Regions from separate parts of the Streptomyces sp. NPDC057854 genome, predicted to be linked through region 1. Evidence: riboswitches for the same ligand, from Rfam matches in the RefSeq annotation. Region 1 holds a riboswitch; each other region holds the start of a gene.
The links. Region 1 has a riboswitch for cyclic di-AMP ahead of ACFVQZ_RS04900 (transglycosylase family protein). Riboswitches for the same ligand answer to the same signal wherever they lie in the genome.
Positions count from the first base shown of each region.

Region 2: linked by a shared signal. The riboswitch ahead of ACFVQZ_RS11600 (M23 family metallopeptidase) and the one ahead of ACFVQZ_RS04900 (transglycosylase family protein) in region 1 are both predicted to bind cyclic di-AMP.
Region 3: linked by a shared signal. The riboswitch ahead of ACFVQZ_RS26705 (M23 family metallopeptidase) and the one ahead of ACFVQZ_RS04900 (transglycosylase family protein) in region 1 are both predicted to bind cyclic di-AMP.

Region 1 is NZ_JBHVMF010000002.1:125,035-129,664, reverse strand. It holds gene ACFVQZ_RS04910 (cytochrome P450) at 1-886, shown strand, start outside; gene ACFVQZ_RS04905 (transglycosylase family protein) at 1,084-2,184, shown strand; cyclic di-AMP (ydaO/yuaA leader) riboswitch at 2,449-2,624, shown strand; gene ACFVQZ_RS04900 (transglycosylase family protein) at 2,629-3,381, shown strand; gene eno (phosphopyruvate hydratase) at 3,672-4,630, shown strand, end outside.
Region 2 is NZ_JBHVMF010000006.1:183,465-188,094, forward strand. It holds gene ACFVQZ_RS11585 (GNAT family N-acetyltransferase) at 1-34, opposite strand, end outside; gene ACFVQZ_RS11590 (HPr family phosphocarrier protein) at 229-510, shown strand; gene ACFVQZ_RS11595 (GntR family transcriptional regulator) at 698-1,381, opposite strand; gene ACFVQZ_RS11600 (M23 family metallopeptidase) at 1,575-2,345, opposite strand; cyclic di-AMP (ydaO/yuaA leader) riboswitch at 2,355-2,515, opposite strand; gene ACFVQZ_RS11605 (M16 family metallopeptidase) at 2,714-4,078, opposite strand; gene ACFVQZ_RS11610 (M16 family metallopeptidase) at 4,105-4,630, opposite strand, start outside.
Region 3 is NZ_JBHVMF010000020.1:137,771-142,400, reverse strand. It holds gene ACFVQZ_RS26715 (PrsW family intramembrane metalloprotease) at 1-138, shown strand, start outside; gene ACFVQZ_RS26710 (aldo/keto reductase) at 135-1,094, opposite strand; gene ACFVQZ_RS26705 (M23 family metallopeptidase) at 1,208-2,425, opposite strand; cyclic di-AMP (ydaO/yuaA leader) riboswitch at 2,437-2,586, opposite strand; gene ACFVQZ_RS26700 (PP2C family protein-serine/threonine phosphatase) at 2,819-4,063, opposite strand; gene ACFVQZ_RS26695 (MFS transporter) at 4,278-4,630, opposite strand, start outside.

The DNA.
Region 1 (4,630 bases):
GAGCGCCGACCTCATCCACGAGTACGCCTTCCCGCTGCCCATCTACGCCATCTGCGACATGCTCGGCGTCCCCGCCGAGGACCAGGACGACTTCCGCGACTGGGCCGGGATGATGATCCGGCACGGCGGAGGACCCCGGGGCGGGGTCGCGCGGTCGGTGAAGAAGATCCGCGGATACCTGGCGGAGCTGATCCACCGCAAGCGGCAGACCCTCGGCGAGGAGGGCGCGGACGACCTCATCTCCGGGCTGATCCGCGCCTCCGACCACGGCGACCACCTCACCGAGGCCGAGGCCGTCGCCATGTGCTTCGTGCTGCTCTTCGCCGGCTTCGAGACGACCATCAACCTCATCGGCAACGGCACCTACGCCCTGCTCCGCAACCCGGAGCAGCGCGCCCTCCTCCAGTCCTCGCTCGCCGCCGGCGAGACCGGGCTCCTGGAGACCGGCGTCGAGGAACTGCTCCGCTACGACGGGCCGGTGGAGCTGGCGACCTGGCGGTACGCCACCACCGACCTCACCCTCGGCGGCCAGGCCGTCCCGGCCGGCGACCCCGTCCTCGTCGTCCTCGCGGCGGCCGACCGCGACCCGGACCGCTTCGGCGCCCCGGACACCCTCGACCTCGCCCGCACCGACAACCAGCACCTCGGGTACGGGCACGGCATCCACTACTGCCTGGGCGCGCCGCTCGCCCGGCTGGAGGGCCAGACCGCGCTCGCCACCCTCCTGACCCGCCTGCCCGACCTGCGGCTCGGCGCCGATCCGGACGAACTGCGGTGGCGCGGCGGGCTCATCATGCGCGGATTGCGCACGCTTCCGGTCGAGTTCACCCCATCCGCACCCCGTCCGCACCCCCGCACGGCGGGTGACGGAGGATCAGAAATGTGATCTTCACGTGATCGCGCGGCCATCGACTTGTGACGGACGTTCGAATGCGGCTACGTTCGCGCCAACGTTCGGCCCGACCCCGGCCGTCCCAGGCGTCACCGCCGACCCGCCGTCACGCGAAAGGCCCCGACATGCTTTCCGGAAACGGACGACACCGTCGACCCCGCCAGGCTCCCGCGATCGTCGTCACCGCCGGAGTGACCGGATCCGCCCTGGCGCTCCCGCTGCTCGCCACCGGATCCGCCTCCGCCGCCGACGCGGCCACCTGGGACCGCGTCGCCGCCTGCGAGTCCGGGGGCCAGTGGAGCGCCAACCTCGGCAACGGGGCCTTCGGCGGGCTCCAGATGACGCAGGAGCTGTGGGAGCGGCACGGCGGACTCGCGTACGCCACCAGCCCCGACCTCGCCAGCCGCGCCCAGCAGATCACCGTCGCCGAGCGGGCCCTGGCCTCCGGCAGCACCGCCTGGGCCACCTGCGCCCCCATCGCCGGCCTGGAGAACGACGGCGAGGCGACCGGCGTGCACCCCGGCCCCGTGGTCCCGCGGGAGGAAGAGGGCGGCGTGGCGCCCGAGTCGAACCGCACCGGCGGCACGCCCGCCGGCACCGACACCGCCACCGCCCCCGCCGAGCGCCCGGCGGCCGGGGAGACCGCGGAGACGTCCGCCCCGGCCACCACGCCGGCCGACTCCACGGGGCGGGCGGAGACCGCGGAGACGGCCGCGGAGACGGAGGAGGCGCGGAAGGCGCCGTCGGGGTCCGCCACGGCCCCGGCGAAGCCCACCTCTCCCACCTCCCCCGACACGTCCACCGCGCCCACGGCCCCCGGGGTCGGCGTCACGCCGCTGCCGGCGACCACCGCGCCCGGCGCCCCGGACGCCTCCACGGGCACGCCCGAGGCCCCGGTCGGCACCCCGGACGGCTCGGGCGCCCCCGTGGCGCCCACCACCCCGGCGGCCCCCGGCACGGAGGGGTCTGACGTGGCGTCGGCCGCGCCCGGGACGGGCAAGCACCGGGGCGAGGCCGCCCCGGAGGAAACCGGCAAGTCGGACACCAGTCAGGAATCCGGGCGACATGCCGCAGCTGCGGACAAGGTCGTATCAACCCCCGTCAACGCGGACGAGGCTGACGCCTACACCGTGCGGCCGGGTGACTCCCTGTCGGAGATCGCGCAGGCGAACGACCTTCCGGGTGGCTGGGATGCCCTCTACGACGCCAACCGCCAGACGGTCGGCACCGACCCGGATCTCATCCTCCCTGGTCAGAGCCTGGAACTGACGGTCCCTTCGTCGGAGAAGTGAGGCCGTTTCAGGGGCGTATGTCCGATTTTGGGAAAGTGAGACATGGGTCTCTTCGCCCCAACTGGCGTGTCACGTCCGCAAACTTTGCTTCCGTCAGCTCTCACCTGCGCAAACGAGGTCTGACGGAGGGCAAGGAAGGGCGTTTTGTCCGTCGTGAGCCTCTTTGAACTTCGAGCACCTGTGTGTCTACGGTCGACACCGCTCGCCACCGCGGGCCCCGTCGACCGAAACGCCGAGTCCTGCCGTCGGCCGCCGGGAACTGTCGTCGCGAAAGCGCCGCAGGCAGGAGTGGGGGACCCAAGGTTCGTGCCGGGCCCGGCCGTCGACAGCGACGGCCGCAGGACCGGCTAGGGGTGAAGCCGCGTGCTAGGACACGCGGCCGGGCGACTCTTCCAGCCCGAACCCGACAGCTCACCTCACAGGCGTCGGTGAAGAGGAAACTCCATGCTGTTCTCCGGCACGGGCAAGCGTCGTCGTCCCTCCAAGGCCACCCGCGTCGTCGCCCTCGTCGGCGTCACCGGCGCGGCCGTCGCCGCCCCGCTGATGGCCGCCGGCACCGCCTCGGCCGCCACCGCCTCCGAGTGGGACCGCGTCGCCCAGTGCGAGTCCGGCGGCAACTGGTCCATCAACACCGGCAACGGCTACTACGGCGGCCTCCAGTTCTCCGCCTCCACGTGGGCCGCGTACGGCGGCACCGCCTACGCCGCCACCGCCGACCAGGCCAGCAAGTCGCAGCAGATCGCCATCGCCGAGAAGGTCCTCGCGGGCCAGGGCAAGGGCGCCTGGCCGAGCTGCGGCGTCGGCCTCTCCTCCGCCTCCTACGACGGCGGCTCCGCCGAGGCCGCTCCGCAGCAGCGGAGCACCCAGCAGCAGAGCACCCAGCAGGCCGCCCCGCGCCAGAGCGCCCCCGAGCGCTCCTCGGAGCAGTCCGCCACCCGCAGCGAGCAGCGCCAGGCCCCGAAGCGCACCGCGCAGGCCGCCCCGCAGGCCGCCGCCAAGAAGACCGTCACCACCCCGACCGGCAAGAAGGTCAAGAAGGGCGACGGCGAGTACAAGGTCGTCGCCGGCGACACCCTCAGCAAGATCGCCGCGGCGCAGGGCGTCGAGGGCGGCTGGGCCGAGCTCTTCGAGCTCAACAAGGACGTCGTCGAGAACGCCGACCTGATCTACCCGGGCCAGCAGCTCCACCTCAAGTAAGGAGCCGCGGTGGCGGTGAGTCCGGCGGCTCACCGGCACCCGACGACCCTCCCGCGGTGACCACCCCGGTCCCGAGCCCCCTTCCCCCGTGGCTCCGGACCGGGGTTCCGGCGTTACCGCCCGGTAGTTCCCGGGTCTTTCGTCCTCCGATGCGTGCTCTTGGGCCCTTTTTCGTCCCAGGGGACGGGCGGTCGGCTGGCCGGAGCGCCGGAGCCGGTTAGGCTCTTGTCGCAAGGCGAACGAGACCTTGCGACCCCTGCGTCACACCTAGCGTCACATCCCAGAAGGAGATGCTCGTGCCGTCCATCGACGTCGTCGTAGCCCGGGAAATCCTGGACTCCCGAGGCAACCCCACGGTCGAGGTCGAGGTCGGCCTCGACGACGGCAGCACCGGCCGTGCTGCCGTGCCGTCCGGTGCCTCCACCGGTGCGTTCGAGGCTCTGGAGCTCCGTGACGGCGACCAGAACCGCTACCTCGGCAAGGGTGTCGAGAAGGCCGTCCTCGCCGTCATCGAGCAGATCGGCCCGGAGCTCGTCGGCTACGACGCCACCGAGCAGCGCCTGATCGACCAGGCCATGTTCGACCTGGACGCCACCCCGGACAAGTCGTCGCTCGGCGCCAACGCCATCCTCGGCGTCTCGCTCGCCGTCGCGCACGCCGCCTCCGAGGCCAGCGACCTCCCGCTCTTCCGCTACCTGGGCGGCCCGAACGCGCACCTGCTGCCCGTTCCGATGATGAACATCCTCAACGGTGGGTCGCACGCCGACTCCAACGTCGACATCCAGGAGTTCATGATCGCCCCGATCGGCGCGGAGTCCTTCTCCGAGGCGCTGCGCTGGGGCACCGAGGTCTACCACACCCTCAAGTCCGTCCTGAAGACCAAGGGCCTGTCCACCGGTCTCGGCGACGAGGGCGGCTTCGCCCCCAACCTCGGCTCCAACCGCGAGGCGCTCGACCTCATCCTGGAGGCCATCAAGCAGGCCGGCTACGTCCCCGGCAAGGACGTCGCCCTCGCCCTGGACGTCGCCGCCTCCGAGTTCTACAAGGACGGCAAGTACCTCTTCGAGGGCAAGGAGCGCTCCGCCGCCGAGATGACGGAGTACTACGAGGAGCTCGTCTCCGCGTACCCGCTCGTCTCCATCGAGGACCCGCTGTTCGAGGACGACTGGGCCGGCTGGAAGGTCATCACCGAGAAGCTCGGCGACAAGGTCCAGCTCGTCGGCGACGACCTCTTCGTCACCAACCCCGA
Region 2 (4,630 bases), on a different contig from region 1:
CCGGTCCGTCCGCCTGTTCCGACGTGCTCCGCATGGGGCACAGCCTACGGCCGGGGTCCGACAGCGGCACCGTCCGCGCGCGGCCCGGGAGGGACGCGGCACGGTCCGCGCGCCGCCGGGGCGGGAGGGCCGGAGGTCGTACGGTGGGGGGACCAACGTCGACGGGAGCACTCCGCTTCCCGTGAGAGACTGGTCTAGACAACCGCTGAAGACCTGAAGGGCAACACCATGGCTGAGCGCCGCGTCAACGTCGGCTGGGCCGAGGGCCTGCACGCCCGCCCCGCCTCCATCTTCGTCCGTGCCGCCACGGCCTCCGGTGTTCCGGTGACCATCGCCAAGGCCGGCGGCAACCCGGTGAACGCCGCCTCCATGCTCGCGGTGCTCGGCCTGGGCGCGCAGGGCGGCGAGGAGATCGTGCTCGCTTCGGACGCCGAGGGCGCCGAGGCCGCGCTGGAGCGCCTCGCCAAGCTGGTGGCCGAGGGCCTGGACGAGCTTCCCGAGACGGTCTGATCACGGCGAGTCGATCCCGTTCCCCACGGACGGCCGTGTCCCCGGAATTCCCGGCGGACACGGCCGTCCGGCATTTCCGCGGTCCCGCAATTTCCCTTTTCCGGGCAGCAGGAAAAGGCCGGGACAAGGTCGGCACAAAGCCGCGACAAGGCCGGGAGAATTCCTCTTCCTGTATACGGCGCCCGTGTTAAATCCGGGAACTCGCCGTGTTGACGGCGTGTTGCGAAACCCTCACGCGGCCGTGCTCCGGCCTTTTCAGCCGGTGCAGCGGCAGGGAGCGCTCGGCGTGCAGGGCGGTCAGCGCGCGGGCCCGCTCGGCGTCCCCGCGCGCGACGGCGTCGACGATCGCCCCGTGCTCGGCCCAGGCGTCCGCCGGCCGGTCCGGCGGGTCCACGACGTACATCCAGGCGATCTTGTGGCGCAGCTGGGTGAGCAGGACGGCGAGCGCCGGGCTGCCGGACGCCTGCGCCAGCGTCTCGTGGAACCAGCCGCCGAGCGCCCGCAGGTCCTCCCCCTGCCCCCGCCGGGCCCGCTCCTGTCCCAGCCTGACCAGGCCGCGCAGCACCTTGAGGTGGGCGTCGGTGCGCCGCTGGGCGGCCCGGGCGGCGCCGAGCGGTTCGAGCAGCGCCCGTACGTCGAGGAGGTCTGCGGCCTCCTGGTCGGTGGGCTCGGCGACCTGGGCGCCCGCGTGCCGGCGGCTGACCACGAAGCCCTCGGACTCCAGGGTGCGCAGGGCCTCGCGGACCGGCACGCGGGAGACGCCGTAGCGCCGGGCGAGCTGGTCCTCGGTGAGCCGGCTGCCGCGCTCGAAGACCCCCGAGACGATGTCGTCCCGGATCGCCGTGCATACCGATTGCGCGGGAACCCGCATGTCCGACCTCCGTATTCGCTCCGCGCGCCCCGCATTCGAGCGGCGCTTCTTCCGCGACTCTATTGCAGCGCGCCGGAAATTCCGATGCCCCCTCGGAATCCGGCCGGTAGACGCCCGGGGCATGCGGGCCGGAAGCGACGGAAAAGGCCCCGGCTCGGGAGAGCCGGGGCCTTTTCGGGGCGGGAATGGCGGGTCAGAGGCTGACGCCGCGGGCGCGGAGGTACGCGACGGGGTTGATGTCGGAGCCGTACTCGGCGGTGGCGCGGGCCTCGAAGTGCAGGTGCGGGCCGGTCGAGTTGCCGGTCGAGCCGGAGACGCCTATCTGCTGGCCGGGCTCGACGGTCTGGCCGACGTAGACGCCGATGGACGACAGGTGGCCGTACTGGGTATAGGTGCCGTCGTGCATCCGGATCACGACGTTGTTGCCGTACGCGCCGCCCCAGCCGGCCTCGACGACGGTGCCGGAGCCGACGGAGACGACCGGGGTGCCGTAGGCGGCGTGGAAGTCGACGCCGGAGTGGCTGCCGGAGGACCAGAGGGAGCCGCCGGTCTTGTAGCCGGTGGAGACGTACGAGCCGGCGACCGGGAGGTTGAAGGAGGCGAGGCGGCGGCGCTCGGCCTCGCGGGCGGCGCGCTCCTTCTCCTCGCGGATCTCCTTGGCGCGGGCCTCGGCCTTGCGCTTCGCCTCGGCGCGCGCCTTGGCCCGGGCCTCGGCCTCGGCGGCCTCCTGCTCCTGGGCGGCGGCCTGCGCGCTGATCTGGTCGGCGATCGACTCGTCGGCGATCACCTTCATGAGGCCGGTGTCCTCGGGGGAACGGTCCTCCCCGTCGGCGGCGAGGGCCGGAGAGGCGAGGGTGCCGACGACGCCGGTGGTCGCGAGGGCGGCCACGCCGGCGATGCCGGCGCTGCGGCGAGCCAGTCGGCTCGCACCACGGTGCTTCCCGGTGGCACGGGTGAACGCCAAGAGACGGTCCTTTCCTTCCTTCTCGCCTACCGGGTTAGCTGACGGGTTCGGAGCAGGAAGGTCTCCTACGGGCCCCTCCGCGCGGGCGAAGGCGTCCGATTCACCCCAGGGACTGGTGGGTCCCCGGCTCCCCAGGCTCGCGCCTGACGGGGACTCGGCGATGACTGTCCGGTGCCGCGGGTGCGGCGCGTGCGTGGGCCGGACAGCCGCGTCGACGCTAGGCCGGACGGATGTCGATCGCCAAACAGACACGCCTTTTTGTAAGACATGCCACAGGGCATACGATCATGCTTAGCTTCATAACGGACAAAGCGGAGGTCCCCGACGCTTCATCGCATCGGAGACCTCCGCCGCCCGCTGACCCGGGGTCAGCTCACCACGGTCACCTCGCCGATGCCGAGGGCTCGCACGGGCTCCTCGATCTGCGCGGCGTCGCCCACCAGCACGGTGACCAGCCGGTCCACCGGGAAGGCGCTGACGACGGCCGCCGTGGCCTCGACCGTGCCGGTCTCGGCGAGCCGCGCGTACAGCCGGGCCTGGTAGTCGTCCGGCAGGTGCTGCTCGACCTGGTCGGACAGGGTCGCGGCGACCGAGGCGGCCGTCTCGTACTTGAGCGGCGCCACCCCCACCAGGTTCTGCACCGCGACGTCCCGCTCGGCGTCGGTCAGTCCGCCCTCGGCCAGCGTGCGCAGGACCTTCCACAGGTCCTCCAGGGCCGGCGCGGTGTTCGGTGTGTCGACCGAGCCGCTGATGGCGAGGAGCGAGGCGCCGTGCCCCTCGCCGTCCGAGCGGAGCACCTGCCCGAAGGCGCGCACGCCGTACGTGTAGCCCTTCTCCTCGCGCAGGACGGCGTCCAGACGGGACGTCAGGGTGCCGCCGAGGCAGTAGACGCCGAGGACCTGCGCGGCCCAGACGGAGTCGTGGCGGTCCGGCCCGATCCGGCCGATGAGCAGCTGCGTCTGGACGGCCCCCGGACGGTCGACGATGACGACCCGTCCGGTGTCGTCGGCGGTGATCGGCTGCATGGGGCGCGGCGCGGCCGGCGCGCCGGTCCAGCGGCCCAGCGTGTCGGCGAGGACCGCGTCCAGGTCCACGCCGGTGAGGTCGCCGACGACGACCGCGGTGGCGGTGGCGGGCCGCAGGTGCGCGTCGTAGAAGGCGCGGACGGCGGCGGCGTCGATGGCCTCCACCGTCTTCTCGGTGCCCTGGCGCGGCCGGGACATCCGCGCGGAGGCCGGGAAGAGCTCCTTGTAGAGCTGCTTGGCCGCGCGCCGGCTCGGGTTGGCGGACTCGTGCGGGATCTCGTCGAGCCGGTTGGCCACCAGACGCTTGACCTCGTCGGCGTCGAACGCCGGGGAGGTCAGCGCCTCGGCGACGAGCGCGAGCGCCTTCGGCAGGCGGGAGACCGGGACCTCCAGGGAGACCCGGACGCCGGGGTGGTCGGCGTGCGCGTCGAGGGAGGCGCCGCAGCGCTCCAGCTCCGCCGCGAACTCCTCGGCGCCGCGCTCGGTGGTCCCCTCGGAGAGGGCGCGCGCCATGATGGTGGCGACGCCGTCGAGGCCCTCGGGCTCGGCGTCCAGCGGCGCGTCGAAGAAGAGCTCGACGGCGACGACCTGCTGGCCGGGGCGGTGGCAGCGCAGCACGGTCAGGCCGTTGTCGAGCGTGCCGCGCTCGGGGGCCGGGAAGGCCCACGGCCTCGCCGCGCCGGCCTGCGGCTGGGGGTGGAACTCCATGCTGGTCAGGGGCTGGGCGGTGTCCGTCACTGGTCCGCTCCCTCTTCGTCGTCGCTCTCGTCGGTGGCGTCGCTGTCGGCGGTCTCGGCCGGCTCGTACACCAGCACCGCGCGGTTGTCCGGCCGGAGCCGGGCCGCGGCCACCTCGCGCACCTCGTCCGCGGTGACCGAGAGGACCCGGTCGACGGCGGTCAGCGCCAGCTGCGGGTCGCCGAACAGCACGGCGAAGCGGCACAGTTCGTCCGCGCGGCCGGCGACCGTGCCGAGCCGGTCGAGCCATTCGCGCTCCAGCTGGGCCTGGGCGCGCTCCATCTCCTCGGCGGTCGGGCCCTCGGCGGCGAAGCGGGCCAGCTCCTCGTCGACGGCCGCCTCGATGACGGGCACCTCGACGCCTCCGGACGTCTTGACGTCCAGCCAGCCGAGCGAGGGGGCGCCGGCGAGCCGGAGCAGGCCGAAGCCGGCGGCGACCGCCGTGCGGTCGCGGCGGACCAGCCGGTTGTGCAGGCGGGAGGACTCGCCGCCGCCGAGCACGGTGAGGGCGAGGTCGGCCGCG
Region 3 (4,630 bases), on a different contig from region 1:
CAGGAGCTGCTGCACCACCTGTGGGAGCGCCGGGCGACGGCGTCCCCGGCGCTGTCGTACGCGGCCCGGGCCACCGGACGGGTGTGGGTGCCGCCGCAGTACCTCGACTACGGCGGCTACAACCCGTACAAGGGCTAGTCCACCGGCGTCTCGGAGGCGGTCGTGAGCCGGGCCAGTTCGGCGTCGGTCAGCGTCAGGCCGGCGGCGGCGACGAGCGCCGGCACCTGCTCGACCGTACGGGCCGAGGCGATCGGCGCGGTGACGGTGGGGCGGGAGGCGAGCCAGGCGAGGGCGACGGTGGCGGGCTCGGCGCCGTGGGCCTCGGCGACCTCGTCGAGCGCGGCGAGCACGGCCTGTCCGCGCGCGGTCTCGGCGAACGCGCCGGCCCGCGGGGCGCGGACGCTGTCGACGGACCGGCCGGGCCGGTACTTGCCGGTGAGGAAGCCGGAGGCGAGGCCGTAGTACGGGACGGCGGCGAGGCCCGCTTCGGCGGCGGTGTCGAGGAGCGGGCCCTCGTACTTCTCGCGCGCCACGAGGTTGTACTCGGGCTGCAGCGCCACGTACCGGGTGAGCCCTTCGGCCTCGGCGAAGTCGAGGGAGGCCCGCAGCCGCTCGGGCGAGATGTTGGAGGCGGCGACGGCCCGCACCTTGCCCTCCTTCACGAGCTGGTCGAGGGCGGTGACGATCTCCTCGACGGGGACCGTCTCGTCGTCGAAGTGCGTGTAGTACAGGTCGATGTAGTCGGTGCCGAGGCGGCGCAGGGAGGCTTCCGCGGCGGCCTTGACGGTGGGGGCGGAGAGGCCGTTGAGCGGGGCGAGGGCGCCGACCTTGGTGGCGACGACGACGTCGGAGCGGTTGCCCCGGGCGGCCAGCCAGCGGCCGATGACGGTCTCGGACTCGCCGCCCTCGTTGCCGTCGACCCACGCGGAGTAGACGTCGGCGGTGTCGACGAAGTTGCCGCCGGCGGCGGCGTAGGCGTCGAGGACGGCGAACGACGTCTTCTCGTCGGCGCTCCAGCCGAAGACGTTGCCGCCGAGGGCGAGCGGGAAGACGTGCAGGCCGGAGGTGCCCAGCGGGCGCAGAGTCGAGTCCATGGGGAGATCAACTCCGTGCGCCGCCGGGCGTATTCCGGTCGGGGAGCCTGAACCCCGGCCGGAAGGCTCGTACGGACGGACCGGCGGCCGGACCGTCGCGTCGGACCGTGGGGTCAGACCGTCAGGCCCTTGGAGCGCAGCCACTCGGCCGGGTCGATGCCCGCGCCGTCCGGGGTGTGGACCTCCATGTGGAGGTGGGGTCCGGTGACGTTGCCGGTGGCGCCGACGCGGCCGATGGTCTCGCCCGTGGTGACGGTCTGGCCGGCGGCGACGGTCATGGAGGAGAGGTGGCAGTACCAGACCTCGGTGCCGTCCTCCAGCTGCAGGACGATCCGGTAGCCGTACGAACCGGACCAGCCCGCGGACGTGATGGTGCCGCCGTGCACGGCCTTGAGCGGGGTGCCGGTGGGGGCCGCGAAGTCGAGGCCGGTGTGGTAGCCGGAGGACCACATCGAGCCGGACTGCATGTAGGTGGAGGTGAGGGTGTACGAGGAGAGCGGCATCGCGTAGCTGGCGGCCAGCTGGGCGAGGCGCTCGGCCTCCGCCTTCTCGGCGGCGATCCGCTCCGCCTCGGCCTTCTCCTCGGCGAGGCGCTTCTCCTCGGCGGCCTTCTCCGCGGCGATCCGCTCGGCCTCGGCCTTGGCGGCGGCTTCCGCCTGGACCTTGGCGTCCGCGGCGGCCTTCTCGGCGGCGGCCTTCTCGGCGGCCAGCTTCTCGGCGTCGACCGCGGCCTGCTGCTGCTGTTCGGCCTGCTGGAGGATGCGGGCGCGCAGGGCCTCGCCGGCGTCGGCGGCGGAGGCGGTGCGCTCGGCGGGGGCGGCCGTGGCGGTGCCGGCGGCGGCGGTGCCGGCCGGGGCGGTGTACGTGACGGAGGTGAGCGGCTTCGCCGCGGCGGCGCCCGCCGCGACGGGCGCGGAGCCCTGCGCGTCGGCGGTCTCCTCGTCGCCGCCGGGCAGCAGGGCGCCGACGCCGGGCAGGTCGTGGGCGTCCGGGAGGCCCAGGTCGGGAAGGTCCGGGAGGGAGATCGCGACCGGCGGCTTCTCCTGCGCGGTGGCGAGGCCGCCCGCGCCGACGGCGGCGATGACGCCGACGCCGAGGACGGTGGAGGAGCGGGCGAAGTTGGAGCGCTGCTTCACGACCCGGTGCCGGCCGCCGGCGCGGCTCTCGGCGCGCAGGGAGCCCTCGGTCGGGTTCCACTCCCCGGGGGAGGGGGTGAAGGAGGCGGTGTCGTACGCGCCCGGCGCGGCGCCGGCCGGGTCGTCCGCTCCGACGGCACCCGGGCCGCCGAAGGGCTCGAAGGGGGCACCGGGTACGGGGGTGTTGGACGCCACGGAGGCGCGCTCCTTTCCTTCCTTCTCGCCTACCGGGTTAGCTGACGGGTTCGGAGCAGGAAGGTCTCCTACGGGCGTGTTCGCACGGGGGGTGCGAGGGGCCCGATTCACCCCAAGGGATGGTTCCCCGGTTCCCTTTCGGGATTCGGCACGTGCGCACGGAGCCGCCTCTTGCGACGGCTGGGACGACCGCGCTGCGTTATCGAACGTTAATAGACACGACGGTCCGATTCCAAGCCGTTCCCCTTGATCATTCACGGAAATGGCAGGGATTCGCCCGAGTTGACCCCGCTTCAGTGCCGGTCCGTCAAACCTCTGAAATCTGACGGTGTGTCAATTGTTATCGCTGAGGCACCTCCTGACCACGCACGGTGAACGCCCGGCCGGATCGCGTCAACCTCCCGGCCCGGGCGGCACCACCGGCATGGTCCGCCGCCGCTCCGGCGCCCCGGCCGCCGGCCGGCTCACCGCCAGCAGCGCCATGTCGTCGGTCGTCCCCCCGCCGGTGTGCCGCCGCACGTCGTCCACGAGCGCGTCGAGCAGCTCCTCCGGCCCCGGGAAAACCGCGCCCGCCAGCCGGGCCGCCGGATCGTAGAAGACGCCGCCCGCGTCCCGCGCCTCCGAGAGGCCGTCGGTGTAGAAGAGCAGCGTCGCGCCCGCCGGGTACGCCCGCTCGTCGGCCCGGTCCGGCCACACCGACAGCTCGCCCATCCCGAGCGGCAGCGCCGCCTCGGCCGGCGCGACCGTCTCCAGGCGCCCGTCCCCGTACAGCAGCAGCGGCGGCGGGTGCCCCCGGTTCACCAGCCGGACCCGCCCGCCCGCGCGCGGGACCTCCGCCAGCACCGCCGTCGTGAACCCCTCGAAGGCGTCGAGCCCCTCGCGCCGCGTCCCCTCCCGGTCGAGGGCCCGGTCGAGCCGCCGCGCCACCCCCTCCAGCGTCGCCTCCTGCTCCGCCGCCTCCCGGAACGCGCCGATCACCACGGCGACCGCCTCCACCGCGTCCATCCCCTTGCCCCGCACGTCCCCGACCACCAGCCGCACCCCGTGCGGCGTGTCCTGCACCGCGAACAGGTCGCCGCCGATGAACGCGTCCGCCTGCGCCGCCTCGTACCGCGCCGCGCACTGCAGCCCGCCGATCCGCTCCGCCGGCATCGGCAGCACCGCCCGCTGCGCGGCCTCCGCGATGACCCGCGCCGACGCCAGCCGCTCGCCGCTGCGCCGCACCACCAGGTTGATCACCAGCGCCAGCGCGGACACCGTCACCACGGTCAGCGTCTCCGTCAGCGAGGGCACGTCGGTGAGCGTGTCGTTGTACGCGTGCAGCCCGACCGACGCCAGGATCGCCGCCAGCCCGGTCAGCAGCGTGGTGAGCCGGGAGAAGAACGGGGCGGCGATCAGCGGCGCGGCGGAGAACATCGGCGCCGCCGTGTACGCGGGCGGCGTCGCCAGGTCGAACACCACCCCGCCCGCGATGATCAGCGGCGGCAGCGCCCGCAGGACCCGCCGGGTCGCGCCGAACGGCGCGGACTGCCGCACCTCGCTCCCGTACGGTCCCCGGGTCGCGCCGGACCGGACGGGACCGCGGCCGGGCGGATCGCCCCGCCGCCCGCCGCCCGCCGCTCCCCGAGGGTGCGTCACCTTGAGTACTCCTGACCGGTCGCCGGCCCGCCGCCGCGCACCCTCCCAGGGTCCCCGCGCCGCGCCCGCCCGGCGACCGGCAGGCGTCCGACCGGCGTACGCGGCCCGCTCCACGCGCGCGTGGAGACCGGGTCCCACCCACGCGCGCGTGCATGCCGCGTCCCGCCCACGCGCGCGCGTGGGAACCGCGTACGGGCGGAAGCCCGGCCGTCCGCTACGACGTCGAGCCGTCCACCCGCAGCCGTCCGCCCCGCCCCAGGACCGCGACCGCCGCCGCACAGCCCAGGCCGACGCCGCAGAGCGCCAGCCACGGCGCGGCCGTCCAGCCCGTGACGTCGAGGAGCACACCCGTACCGAGGTTCCCGAGCGTGATCCCGATCCCGCAGACCGTGTTGTAGAGCCCGTAGTGGGTGGCCACCCAGCGGCCCCGGGAGAGCGCGACGACGGTGTCCATCTCGTACGGGTAGAGCACCGCGTTCGCCACCGCGAGGACCGCCGCGCACAGCAGCAGCGCCGCCGCGCCCCGCCCGAGCGTGGCGGGCAGCAGGAACGCGCCGCCCATCAGGG